4 regions of the Nocardia sp. NPDC055029 genome follow, and region 1 is predicted to be linked to each of the others. Evidence: riboswitches for the same ligand, from Rfam matches in the RefSeq annotation. Region 1 holds a riboswitch; each other region holds the start of a gene.

Region 1 (3,200 bases):
GACAACGAGGAGTGGCGCAGTGTGGTCGGTGCGCTGCGGACACGCGGCGTGGCGGTGCACGGCTGGTAAATCCCGGTGGGTGGTTTCGAGTGAGTCGCGCATGGCCGTGTAGTCGGGGGCAGCGAGAGCGGCCACGTCATCTGGCATCGGGACTGGCCGCCCGCCATGCCTGCCCCATGACCTCACCAGGCGACGGCAGCGGAGAGGTCCATGCCGAGAACGTCGAGCGGCGCGGGCGGACTGAGACGATCAGGGGACTTCGGTGATGCCGACGGTCGGGAAGAAGAAGCAGGAGCGGCCCGCGTTGTCGGTGGTGCCGAAGACGGCGGCCAGGACGGTGCCGTGGCCGGTGTCGACGGGGACCGCCCGCACTCCGCCGACGGGGATGGCGGTGAACAGGAAGTCGCGGATGGCGGTTTCGGCGAGGGGGCGCAGTTCGACGGGTACCTCGGGCGGGACCATCGCGCGGACGATGTCGGTGATCGAGCCCATCGAGGCCAGACCACCGCGGCCGGTGCTGATGTTGAGCCAGGCCACCTGCATGCCGGAGGTCTTGGTGGTGGCCGTGTCCGGCGACAGGCCGTAGGGCAGGAAGGTGAACATCGTCTGGCCGGACTTCACGGCGGTGAGGTCGAGGCCGGGGACCTGGACGGTATTCGCCGGCCACGGGCCAGGGACCGCACCCGCGACGGCGGGGATCAGGCCGAGGTCGTCACCGGCGCAGTTCGCGGCGACCGTCGGATACAGGAACGGCTGGACGCCGAGCGCTTCGAGGGTGTCGACGACGGTCTGATACGCGCCGAGCAGGTCGCCCGGAGCCGCCGTCTGCGCCGCCGGCGCATCCCTGGTTACCTCGGGCGCCGCCGCCGCGGTAGGCGCGGCCAGTAGCAGCGCGGCGGCACAGGCCGCCAGCGTGGTCAGTGTGGTGAAACGACGCGGCTCGGTCACGGCGCACTCCTCATGGACGCGAAGACATCCGACGCTACTCCCGTACCGGGCGTAATCCGCGCAGGTGAGATGGCACCGAGCCGTCGGCGCGTCGCACAGTGTGCCCGAGTACGCCCCGCGTTCCAAGCTCTGCGCTCACGCTGATCCTTACCGTTGTGAAGGATCCCGCCAGTGCCACATGCTGATTCGGTACCGGCCCCTGCGGCCGGTCACAACCATCCAGAGCGACCGAGAGACCCGGCTCGACGACGTCGCAGCAACCCGCCCGTTCCCCGGGTGTGGGTGCTTCCGCCGGGTTCGATGGAAGGAAGAAAGTGCACCCCGTGATCGGTCCCCATCATCGTCTCGCCGCTGTCGCCGGCGTTCTCGCCGTCGCCACCTCCGTGGTCGCGTGCGGTAGTGACAGCGCAGGCTCGGGTGGGCAGGCCGGTCCGCCCCAGCCCGGCGGCACGCTGCGCTACGGCCTGTCGCAGGCGCCGTCGTGCTCGGATCCGGCGCAGGCGGGCTCGAACCAGTCCATCTACGTCGCCCGTCAGATCGTCGACTCGCTCACCGATCAGGACCCGAAGACCGGCGCGATCACGCCGTGGCTGGCCACCAGCTGGGAGGTCAGCTCCGACGCGAAGGTGTTCACGTTCACGCTCGCCGACGGCGTCACCTTCAGCGACGGCACGCCGGTCACCGCGGACTCGGTGCGCGACACCTTCGACGCGATCGTGAAACTCGGTGGCGCGAAGGCGCCGCTCGGCACGAGCTACCTCACCAACTACGTCGGCACGACCGCGGTCGACAAGCTCACCGCCCGAGTGGAATTCAGCCAGCCCAACGCGCAGTTCCTGCAGGCCTCCTCCACACCGCAGCTCGGAATACTCGCCAAGGCGACCAATGCCAAACCGGCCGAGGCCAGGTGCGCAGGCGACAATATCGGCAGCGGGCCGTTCACCTACGCCGGCTACAAGCAGGACGTCTCGGTGACGCTGGCGAAGCGGGCCGGATACCACTGGGGATCGGCGGTATTCGGGCATCAGGGCGAGGCGTACCTGGACCGGATCGAGTTCACCGTCGTCCCCGAATCCGGGGTGCGCACCGGCAGTCTCGTCTCCGGTCAGCTCGACGCGATCAGTGACGCGCTGCCCCAGGACGCACCGCAGATCGAGGCCGTCGGCGGCCAGGTGCTGTCCACGTCCAACCCCGGCACGCCGTTCGGCCTGCACCCCAACGTGACTCGTGGCCCGCTGCGCGATCCGGCGGTGCGCCAGGCACTGCTGCCGGCGCTGGACCGCAAGCAGCTCGTCGACACCGTGCTCGGCCCGCAGTTCAAGGTCGCGACCTCGACGCTGGCCTCGGCGACACCCGCGTACGCGGATCTCTCGGCACAACTTCCCCACGACCCGGCCAAGGCGAAGTCGATTCTCGACCAGGCAGGCTGGGTTCCCGGCGCCGACGGCATCCGCGCGAAGAACGGTGAGCGCCTGAGCTTCTCGGTGACGTTCAGCCAGGTGTTCGCGGGCAACCAGGCGATCCTGGAGCTGGTGCAGCAGCAGCTTCGCCAGGTGGGCGTCGACCTGACACTCGACCTGGTGTCGCTGCCGGAGTGGACCGCCAAGATGAACTCCAAGGACTACGACGCCACCTACGGCAATTCCACCCGCGCCGACGGCGACATCCTGCGCACGCCCTTCTCGATCACCGGTCGCAACCTCAATGCCCGCGGACCGATCCCGGCGCTGGACGAGACCCTGGACAAGCAGCTGGCCGCCAATGATCCGGCCGCACGGGCGACGCTGATCAAGACCGCGCAGCAGCAGATCCTCGACAACGGCCTCTACATCCCCACCGTCGAGCTGTCCCAGGCGATCGGCGCGGCCGCGACCACCCAGGATCTGAAGTTCGAGGCCTCGGCCCGGCTGCAGTTCTTCGACACCTGGCTGAGCGGGCGCTGATCATGAGCCGATACGTGGGTTCCCGGGTGCTGCAGGCGCTCTGGGTGTTGTGGGCGGCGTTCACGATCTCCTTCGTCGTGCTCTACCTGCTGCCTGCGGATCCGGTGTCGATGGCCGCCGACGGCGGTGGGCCCGGCACCGTCGTCGACAAGGCGGCGATCGCGGAACTGCAGGCCCGCTACGGCCTGGACAAGCCGCTGTGGGAGCAGTATGTGACCGCGCTCGGCAATGCGGTCAGCGGTGACCTCGGGCGGTCCATCAGCACCGGTCAGCCCGTGACCGAAGCGCTCGGCGACGCCCTGCCCCCGA
Region 2 (3,200 bases), on a different contig from region 1:
ATTCGCAGGCCACGCCGTCGTTGTCGCGGTCGAGATCTGAGCGGTAGCCGGGTTCGCCGCGGTGAAGAGGGGCTGCGCCGGCTGCGCGGGCGGCGGCGCAGTTCCTGTAATAGGCGCTGGGGGCGGGCGGCGCATCCGGTTCGGGGACCGCCTCGATACGCGGTGCTGGTACCGGCACTGTCGTCGTCGGTGCAGGGGCGACCACCGGCGGTGGAGGTGGCAGTTCGACCGTAGTCGTCGGGGCGATCGGGGCCGCCGGGATGTCGACGGTGGTGGTCGCCAGGGGCACGACGGTGGTTGTCGTAGCGGTAGGCGGCGGGGTTGTTGTCGTCGAAGTGATTGTAGTTGTGGATGTTTCGGCGATGCGGGTAGTCGAGGTAGCCGAGCTACGCACCTCGGGCGCAGACTCGTCCTCAGCAAGACCGCCGATCGCGGCTAGACCAAGCACTCCGACAACTCCGATCCCGGCCACCACGGGCCAGCGGCGCTTCTTGTCCTGTGGCCTGGGCGGACGAGCCCACGGATCAGGCGGCTGATTCGGTCGAGTCACTATTTCCCCTAAGGTGTCTGAGCACTTCTGCGGGGCTTCATCGCGACTGGCCAGAGGCCCGTTACCCAGTTCTGCGGCGCGTCAAACATTCTCGAGGACGGCGTGCCGAAGCGGGCGGGCCGTTGGGCCCGCCGCGACGGTGGCTCGGTTCAGCCGATGAGGCAGGGGGCGGCGCCTGCGGGGGAATCGGCGGTGAGGGGGCGGGTTTCGGGGGGGGGGTTCCAGAGGCCTTCGGTGGTGGCGTAGGTCCAGGTCGGGCCGGATTCGGTGAGGGTGGCGATGGCCGTGATCAGGCGGTCTACGTCGGTGGCGGTGGTGCCGAGGCCGATGCTGGCGCGGAGGGCGGCGTCGAGGCCGAGGCGGGTGAGGAGGGGGTGGGCGCAGAAGCGGCCGTCGCGGATGCCGATGGCGTGTTCGGCGGAGAGGTAGGCGGCGACCTGGCCGGGGGCGTAGCCGGCGACGGTGAAGGCGACGATGCCGACGCAGTCGGGGCTGTCGGACCAGATGCGGACGATGTCGACGCCGGGAATCGCGGCCAAACCGTCGCGCAGACGGTCGGCCAAAAAGCGTTCGCCGGCAACGAGTTCGGTGGGATCGATGGCGGCCAGCGCGTCACAGGCGGCGGCGATGGCGGCCGCGCCGAGCACGTTCGGCGAGCCCGCCTCGTGCCGCTGCGGTGCCGCGGCCCACTCGACCTGTTCCACACCGACTTCGCGCACCGCGCCACCACCGGCCAGGTACGGCTCGCCCGCGTCGAGCCAGTCCCGCCTGCCGACCAGCACACCGGCGCCGAACGGCGCGTACAGCTTGTGCCCGGAGAAGGCGAGATAGTCGATCCCGTTCTCACGCAGCGAAATCCGGCGATGCGGGGCCAACTGCGCCGCGTCGACGAGAATCCGCGCGCCGCACAGGTGGGCGATGGTGGCCAGCCGCTCCAGCGGCAGCACCTCACCGGTGACATTGGACGCCCCGGTCACCGCGAGCAATGCGGCGGGCTTGCTGCACAATTCGGCGACGACCCGCCGGATCGTCTCCTCGACGGTGTCGGCGGCCTGCACGACCCGACGACCGTGCGCGGTCCACGGCAGGAAGTTCGCGTGATGCTCGATATCGAGCACGACGGTCTCCCCGGGCACGCAGCCTGCCAGCAGGTTCAGCGAATCGGTGGTGTTGCGGGTGAACACGACGACCTGGTCGTCACACGCGTCGACGAACCGGGCGACGGCGCCACGCGAGGCCTCGTAGCACTCGGTGGAGATCCGCGAGGCGTAGCCCGCGCCGCGGTGCACGCTGGCGTAGTACGGCAGCAGCTGCGAGATCCGGTCGGTGACCTGCCGCAACGCGGGCGCGCTCGCCGCGTAGTCGAAGTTGGCGTAGGTGCTTGTGCCGCCCTGCACGAGCGGAACCTGCAGGTCGGCGCCGGACACGGCGGCCAGGGCACAGGTGGGGTCGATTACTGCGGTCATGACGAAATCCCGTCGGCTCAGGGACTCGTTCCCGAAAAGGGTGCTGCGAGTCCGCGCTTGCCGCGCCCACTGCGGACGGCGGCCTGGTCGTCACCCGGAGCACCCCACCGCGGAGGAGGGTTGCCGACCAGCTAGCCGGGGCTTGTCGCTGGTACTCGTGACCTGTTGACGAGAGTGACAGACGATCCAGGGAGCTGTCAACCACCACCATCGGCACGCCCGAACCGACAGGAATCGCCGACGCCGGGTCGCCACGCAACTAGCATCCGACGAAGGCGACGGCTACGCCGACGACTCGGCAGATCAACGTGGCGCTGCGGGTGGGTTCTGATGTCAAACCGGTACACAAGGGGTGAACTTTGCCCGCGATGGACGCCGTACGATCGAGTGAACCGAAATCAGTCCATGCCTTCGATCGGAAGAACACCATGTCACACGCCCTGAGCTCCACACCGGCGGACGTGAACGCCGATCTAGCAGACGAATTCGTCCACCTTGCTCGGTTGGCGATGGCAGGCCGCGAACAGGACGTCACGATGTTCGTCCGCCGCGCCGCGCGCCGGCATCGCACCGACTGCCCCGAGCTCGCCGAGGCCCTGATCGGACTGCTCAGGCAGAACCCGACGCGGGCCAATCCGCTACGCGCCGAACTCGATACGCCGATCCCCGTCGACGGCGACAGCCGCCTGCCGCTGCTGCGGGTCGTGCCGCCCGGCGCCACCGCGGAGGTGCCGATCCTGCCCGCCGAGACCTACCGGGTGCTCACCCAGATCGTCGACGAACGCAAGCAGGCCGACCGTCTCGCCGCCGCCGACCTCACCCCGGCGCGCAGCCTGCTCTTCGTCGGTCCGCCCGGCGTCGGAAAGACCATGGCCGCGGCCTGGCTCGCCCATCAGCTGGAGTTGCCGCTGGTGGTGCTCGACCTGGCCACGATCATGAGCAGCCTGCTCGGCAAGACCGGCACCAACCTGCGCCACGCCATCGACTACGCCAAGCAACGACCCTGCGTGCTGCTGCTCGACGAACTCGACGCGATCGCCAAGCGCCGCGACGACGACCGCGATGTGGGCGAACTCAAACGCCTGGTCACGGTGCTGCTGCAGCAGATCGACGACTGGCCGTCGGGCGCCGGTCTGGTGATCGGCGCGACCAACCACGCCGAGCTCCTCGACCCGGCCGTGTGG
Region 3 (3,200 bases), on a different contig from region 1:
GGTCACCTGGTCACGGATGGTCAGATCGGGAAAGCGCGAGCCCCACGGCGTGCCGTCGGGCGCGAGCGAGGACGGGCCGGTGCTGCCTTTGCAGCCGCCGAGCACGTTGGTCGCGATCACACACCATTCGTCGGTGTCGATCGGCGCGCCGGGCCCGACCATGCCCTCCCACCAGCCGGGCTGCGCGTTGTCCGCGCTGGCGATGACATGCGAGTCACCGGTCAGCGCGTGTTCGACGAGCACCACATTGTCGAGCGTGGGCGAGAGCTCGCCCCAGCGTTGCACCGCCAGCCGCACATCGGGGAGCACGGCGCCGTTCTCCAGCGCCACGTCCCCGATGGCGACCACGCCGAGTCGCCCGTCCGGCGGTGGCAGCAGGGCCACACCGGTTGCGGGACGGGCGATCGGCGATTCGGTGCTCACAGTCACGTCGTCGCCGCCGCGAAACCTGCGCGCAGATCGGCCAGGATGTCGTCGATTCCCTCGATGCCGACGGCGAGCCGGACCAGCCCCGGAGTGACGCCGGAGGCCAGTTGCTCTTCGGGCGTCAACTGCGAGTGCGTGGTCGATGCCGGGTGAATCACGAGAGAACGCACATCACCGATGTTAGCGACATGGCTGTGCAGGCTTAACGCGTCCACGAACTTCTTGCCCGCGTCGACACCGCCGCGCAGCTCGAACGCGACGATCGCGCCCGCGCCCTTGGGTGCGAGCTGCTTGGCCCGCGCGTACCAGGGCGAGGTCTCGAGCCCCGCATAGTACACGGCCTCGACGCCCGGCTGCTCGGCGACGAACTTCGCCACGGCCTCGGCGTTGGACACGTGCCGTTCGACCCGCAGGCTCAGCGTTTCGATGCCCTGGGCGATGAGGAACGCGTTGAACGGCGACACCGCGGCACCCAGATCGCGCAGCAGCTGCACGCGGGCCTTCAGCGCGAAGGCGGGCGCGCCAAGGTCGGCGAACACCGCGCCGTGGTAGCTGGGATCGGGCTCGGTGAAACCGGGGAAGCGCGCGTTGCCGTCGGCGTCGCGCACGGTCCAGTCGAAGGTGCCGCCGTCGACGATCGCGCCCGCGACCGCGGCGCCGTGCCCGCCCAGGTACTTCGTGGCCGAGTGCACGACGATGTCGGCGCCGTTGGCCAGCGGCTGGATCAGGTACGGGGTCGCGACGGTGTTGTCGACGATCAGCGGGATACCGGCCTTGTGCGCCACCTCGGCGATGCCGGGGATGTCGAACACCGCGCTGCTCGGGTTGGCGATGGTCTCGCCGTAGAAGGCCTTGGTGTTGGGCCGGATGGCGGCCTGCCACTGCGCCAGGTCGTCGGGATCCTCGACGAAGGAGACCTCGATGCCGAGCTTGGGCAGCGAGTAGTGGAACAGGTTGTACGTGCCGCCGTAGAGGTGCGGGCTCGACACGATGTGGTCACCGGCGCTGGCCAGGTTCAGGATCGCGTAGGTCTCGGCGGCCTGGCCGGAGGCCAGCAGCAGCGCCGCGACGCCACCCTCGAGCGCGGCGATGCGCTGCTCGACCGCGTCCTGGGTGGGGTTCATGATCCGGGTGTAGATGTTGCCCGGTTCGGCGAGACCGAACAGCGCGGCGGCGTGGTCGGTGTCGCGGAAGGTGTAGGAGGTGGTCTGGTAGATCGGCAGTGCCCGCGCGTTGGTGCTCGCGTCGGGGGCCTGGCCCGCGTGGATCTGCTTGGTCTCGAAGGACCAGTTCTCGGGCAGGGCAGAGTCGGTCATGAATTGCTCCAGGATTGTTTGCCGGTGTCTCGCGTCAGCTGGGTCGGATCGACGGACAACAACACATGGGGGCCTCCTGCAATGCGCGCTTGCTCTCGACCTTCGAGAGCCCGGTCATCACCCGGAGCACCCCACCGCAGCTGGAGGGTTGCCGACCAGCGAGCCGGGGCTTGGCGCTGGTACTCATGACCTTGCCGTCATGTTAACCGGCCATCGTGTCAGCGCGGAAACTTCCCCCGGTTTCGTCGCCTGGATCACTCCGCCGACGGTGTGCCGACCTCTGGCGTGTCGCCGTCGGCGTGCGCACCGCAGACGCGGCGAAGCTCGTGGTAGGCGCGCAGGATGGCGGCCTTGGTCACCCCGGCGGCGGCTTCCGGCGTCGAGCCGAGCAGCTCGTCCTCGATGGCGGCGAGCGAGAGGTGGCACAACATCTGCCAGGTGCCGGCCACCACCCGGACCGAGAAGTCGTCCGGCGTGGTCGCCATCCGCTCGGCGAGTTGCGCGCAGACCGAGACGTTCTTCTTCTCCGCGTATTCGAGGGCGCGCGCGTTCACGGCCTGGCTGGTCCGCATGATCCGCTGCATCTGCTGGAACTGGCGCAGGAACCGGATGCCGTCGGCCTCGGCCTCGGTATCGACGACCTGCAGGTAGGCGTCACACAGCGCCTTGAGTTCGTTGCCGGTGCGCGGTTGCCCGGCGAGTGCGACGGCGACGGTGCCGCCGAACTCGTCGATCGGCGCGAGCACGATGTCTTCCTTGAGCGGGAAGTAGCGGTTGACCGTGCGCGGGGAGACATCGGCGCCCGCGGCGATCTGCTCGACCGTCGTCGCGTCGAAGCCCTGTGTTTCACACAGTCGCAGCCCGACCTCGATGATCGCCGCCTTGGTCTGGAGCTTCTTGCGTTCACGCAGGCCCGCAGGCACGCGGTCGGCCGCGGTGGGGCCTGCCGGTTCGGTCGCCCGGTCCGCGCCGATCGGAGTGGTCGAGTCCAGCATCCCTCCAGATTACCGTCCTGCCTGATTTGTCTGTCCCTTCCCGTCAAATGGCGCAGTCAGACATTTTGCTCTTGACGCCAATTGTCTCGTGGTGCCAGGATTAGGCCAGCCTTCGAGTGACTAGGAGTCCGTGGTGACCGGCATCGAGATAGACGCGAAACCAACTGATACACAACAGAATTCGACGCGATGGTGGGCGCTGGCTGTCCTCGCCTCCGCACAGTTGATGGTGATCCTCGACGCCACCGTCGTCACGATCGCGCTCCCGTTCGCCCAGAAAGACCTCGGCATCAGCGAGGGCGACAAACAGTGGGCGCTCACCGCCTACACCCTGATCTTCGGCGGCCTGCTGTTGCTGGGCGGGCGGATGGCCGACTACCTCGGCCGCAGGCGCATCTTCCTGATCGGCCTGGTCGGGTTCGCCGCCGCGTCGGCGCTGGCCGGGCTCGCCCAGGACGGGTTG
Region 4 (3,200 bases), on a different contig from region 1:
TGCCGCGATGGCGGGCGCCTTGCGCAGCGGGTGCACGGCCAGGACGTCGATGAGGATGCCGACCACCGCGGTGATCGCGACCACCGACACGATGGTCAGCCACAGGGGGAAGCCCTGTTCGGCGATCAGCCACCAGCCAAGGATCGACCCGAGCGCGAAGACGGCGCCGTGCGCGAAATTGATGACATTGGTGACGCCGAAGATGAGGGTGATGCCCACGGCGAGCAGCGCGTACGCGTTGCCGTGGACCACACCGGCGACGAGGGTGTCGAACATCAGCGATTGCCGGTCGGGACGAACTTACCGCCCGTCAGCACCAGTTCGCGCGGGCTCACGCCCTTCGGGCGGCGGGTCTCCTGATCGAACGCGAAGGTGCCGAGACCGATTCCGGTGAATCGGGTTTCGGTCTTCAGGCCGTCCAGGACGCCTTCGCGAGTGGCCCCGCCCTTCTTGGCCGCCTGCACCACCACATTCAGGGCGTCGTAGGCGTAGACGTTGAAGTCGCCGGGGTCGGTGTTGAACTTCGCGCGGAACTTGGTGACGAAGTCCTGCACCTTCGGGTCGGGGTCGGCGGGGCTGAAGATGCCGTTGACGATGTCGCCCTCGGCCGCCGCGCCCGCCAGCGAGATGAACTGCGGGGTGTTCTGACCACCGAAGAACTGACCGGTGAAGCCGACGTCACGCAGCTGCTTGACCACCAGCGCGCCGTCGGGTCCGTAGCCCAGGTGCACGAACGCCTCCGGGTTCGCCTCGCGGCCCTTGATCAGGATCGGCTTCACATCGGTGGAGTCGGGCAGGATCGGCGAGGAGTAGACGATCTCCACGCCCTTCTGCTTGGCGAACTTCTCGAAGAACTGGAATGCCTGCTTGCCCCAGTCGGTTTCGAGGTAGACCACCGAGACCTTCTTGGCCTTCTTGCTCACCCACTCGGCATTGCGCTCCTGGAACACGTCGAGGGTGATCGACGGGCTCCACGAGTAGGCACCGGCCTTGGTGAAGTCCACCGCGGAGTTGGTGAAGCCGTACTGGACGAGCTTGCCGCGGTTGTAGATCGGCGACGCGGCGATCGACGCCGGGGAGGAGAAGTCGCCCAGCTCGGCGATGATCGAGGAGTCGTCGACGAACTTGGTGGCGATCGGCACCGTCTGCTTGGGGTCGGATTGCGAGTCCTCCCACTTCAATTCGACCTTGCGGCCGTTGATGCCGCCCGCGGCGTTGATCTCGTCGAGGGCGAGGTCGAAGCCCTGCTGCCACAACCGGCCGTACTCGGCGGACGGACCGGTGCGCGGACCGGAGACGCCGAAATACACCGGGCCGTCCGCGGAACCACCGCCGCCCGCGTCGCTGCAACCGACCACCGCGGCCGCCACACTCACCGCGGCCAGCGCACCCGCCACAATCTTGAAACGACGGCGCGAGCCGATCGAGAACTTGCTCATTGATGATTTCCTTCGAATTCGGACGCCAGGGAACCCCGGGCATTCAGCGCTTGCGCTCTCTTTTTCGAGAGCGCCTGGTCGTCACCCGGGGCACCCCACCGCCAAGCGAGGGTTGCCGATCAGCGAGCCGGGGCTCGAAATTGCTGATACTCGTGACCGTGGGAGGAAATGTAGCAGCAGGTCCGGGCGCCACGATCGTGTTCGATACCGTTCCGGGACAGCCGGATACGGCTCTAGCTGCGGCATCGGCGCGCCGCGGGTTTGCGATCAGCTCGAGACAAAAGGCCGCGCCGGGCGGTCGGGAATCGCGGCGGGATCAGCGCAGCGTGCGACAAATCATTGTCGCGGGTCCGCGGGCTCGGTACTGCTATTCCCCATGACCACTCTGCTGCACATCAATGCCTCCGCACGCGGCGAATTCAGTCAATCCCGCTCCATTGCGCAGACTTTCATCGAAACGCTCGCCGCGAAGGATTCCGGCTTGCAGGTCGACACGCTCGACCTGTTCGACGCGGGACTGCCCGAATTCGGCACCGATGCGGCCGCGGCCAAACTGGCCGTGTTCACCGGGTCGGAGCAGACGCCGGAACAGGTCGCCGCCTGGGAGCAGGCACGCGCCGTGTTCGACCGGTTCGCCGCCGCCGATCTGTATGTCGTCAACATCCCGATCTGGAACCACGGGGTGCCCTACATCCTCAAGCAGTACGTCGACATCGTCACCCAGCCCGGGTGGGCGTTCGGCTTCGATCCCGAGGTCGGCTACAGCGGCCTGCTCGACGGCAAGCGGGCCGTCACCGTGTACACCAGCGGTGTGCACCAGCCGGGCGTGCCGATCCAGTTCGGCAACGACTTCGCCACCCCGTTCGTGCAGGACTGGCTGCGATTCATCGGCGTGAAGGACGTCGCCGAGATCCGCTTCGCCCCGACCGTGCTCACCGAGGACCCGCAGGTCGGCTTCGCCGCGGCGCAGGAACGTGCGCGTGAGCTCGCCGGCGACTACTGAGACGTGGGCGCCGACCGGGCGCACCGTCGCGACGATCTGCGCCGTCGGCATTCTCGTCGTCGGGCAGTTGTACGTGGTGCTCCCGATTCTGGGCGATCTGGCCGCGGCGTGGGGCACCTCCCGCGCCGCGGCGACCTGGACGAGCACCGCGTTCGGGCTGGCCTACGGCGCCGGATTCCTGGTGACCGGGCCGCTGTCGGACCGGTGGGGGCGCAGGCCCGTGATCGTGACCGGCCTCGCCGCGACCGCGGTGTCCACGCTGGTGGTGATCGCCGCACCGAACCTCGGCGCCGGACTCGCCGCCCGGATTCTGCAAGGACTCACCGCGTCCTTCTTCGCCCCCGCGGCCTTCGCCTACCTCGCCGAGCGCATCGCTCCCGCCCGACGCGTCTTCGCCCTGACCTGCCTGACCAGCTCGTTCCTCGGTGCGGGCGTGATCGCGCAGGTGCTGGCCCAGGTCATCGACGACGTGTTCGGGTGGCGAGTTGTATTCGTCACCGGTGCACTGAGTTTCGCGGTGTCGGCTGTGGTGCTGCACGCCGTCCTCGAGCCGGGCAAGCGCCCGGCCGCGGCATCGGCTGGCACGGTGTTCACCGCGTTCGCCACCCTGCTGCGCACCCCGCGCCTGACCCTGCTCTACCTGAGCTGCCTCGCCGTTCTCGGCTCCTTCGTCGGCATCTACACCGGCGTCCAGCTGGCGCCGCCTGCCGGCGTCGGCGGTGCCGCGTTGCTCGCACTGCGAGCCAGCGCGATCCCGG

The links. Region 1 has a riboswitch for S-adenosylmethionine ahead of ACWF9G_RS21045 (ABC transporter substrate-binding protein). Riboswitches for the same ligand answer to the same signal wherever they lie in the genome.
Region 2: linked by a shared signal. The riboswitch ahead of ACWF9G_RS28445 (aminotransferase class V-fold PLP-dependent enzyme) and the one ahead of ACWF9G_RS21045 (ABC transporter substrate-binding protein) in region 1 are both predicted to bind S-adenosylmethionine.
Region 3: linked by a shared signal. The riboswitch ahead of ACWF9G_RS01480 (bifunctional o-acetylhomoserine/o-acetylserine sulfhydrylase) and the one ahead of ACWF9G_RS21045 (ABC transporter substrate-binding protein) in region 1 are both predicted to bind S-adenosylmethionine.
Region 4: linked by a shared signal. The riboswitch ahead of ACWF9G_RS05155 (ABC transporter substrate-binding protein) and the one ahead of ACWF9G_RS21045 (ABC transporter substrate-binding protein) in region 1 are both predicted to bind S-adenosylmethionine.

What each region holds. Positions count from the first base shown of each region.
Region 1 is NZ_JBSGVQ010000024.1:97,777-100,976, reverse strand. It holds gene ACWF9G_RS21055 (DUF6892 domain-containing protein) at 1-69, shown strand, start outside; gene ACWF9G_RS21050 (hypothetical protein) at 250-948, opposite strand; SAM riboswitch class I at 1,161-1,255, shown strand; gene ACWF9G_RS21045 (ABC transporter substrate-binding protein) at 1,272-2,891, shown strand; gene ACWF9G_RS21040 (ABC transporter permease) at 2,894-3,200, shown strand, end outside.
Region 2 is NZ_JBSGVQ010000042.1:1,670-4,869, forward strand. It holds gene ACWF9G_RS28440 (excalibur calcium-binding domain-containing protein) at 1-550, opposite strand, end outside; gene ACWF9G_RS28445 (aminotransferase class V-fold PLP-dependent enzyme) at 700-2,016, opposite strand; SAM riboswitch class IV at 2,065-2,179, opposite strand; gene ACWF9G_RS28450 (AAA family ATPase) at 2,445-3,200, shown strand, end outside.
Region 3 is NZ_JBSGVQ010000001.1:384,188-387,387, forward strand. It holds gene metX (homoserine O-acetyltransferase MetX) at 1-429, opposite strand, end outside; gene ACWF9G_RS01480 (bifunctional o-acetylhomoserine/o-acetylserine sulfhydrylase) at 426-1,742, opposite strand; SAM riboswitch class IV at 1,823-1,933, opposite strand; gene ACWF9G_RS01485 (TetR family transcriptional regulator) at 1,997-2,737, opposite strand; gene ACWF9G_RS01490 (MFS transporter) at 2,871-3,200, shown strand, end outside.
Region 4 is NZ_JBSGVQ010000004.1:77,811-81,010, reverse strand. It holds gene ACWF9G_RS05160 (ABC transporter permease) at 1-276, opposite strand, end outside; gene ACWF9G_RS05155 (ABC transporter substrate-binding protein) at 276-1,439, opposite strand; SAM riboswitch class IV at 1,481-1,597, opposite strand; gene ACWF9G_RS05150 (FMN-dependent NADH-azoreductase) at 1,816-2,442, shown strand; gene ACWF9G_RS05145 (MFS transporter) at 2,420-3,200, shown strand, end outside.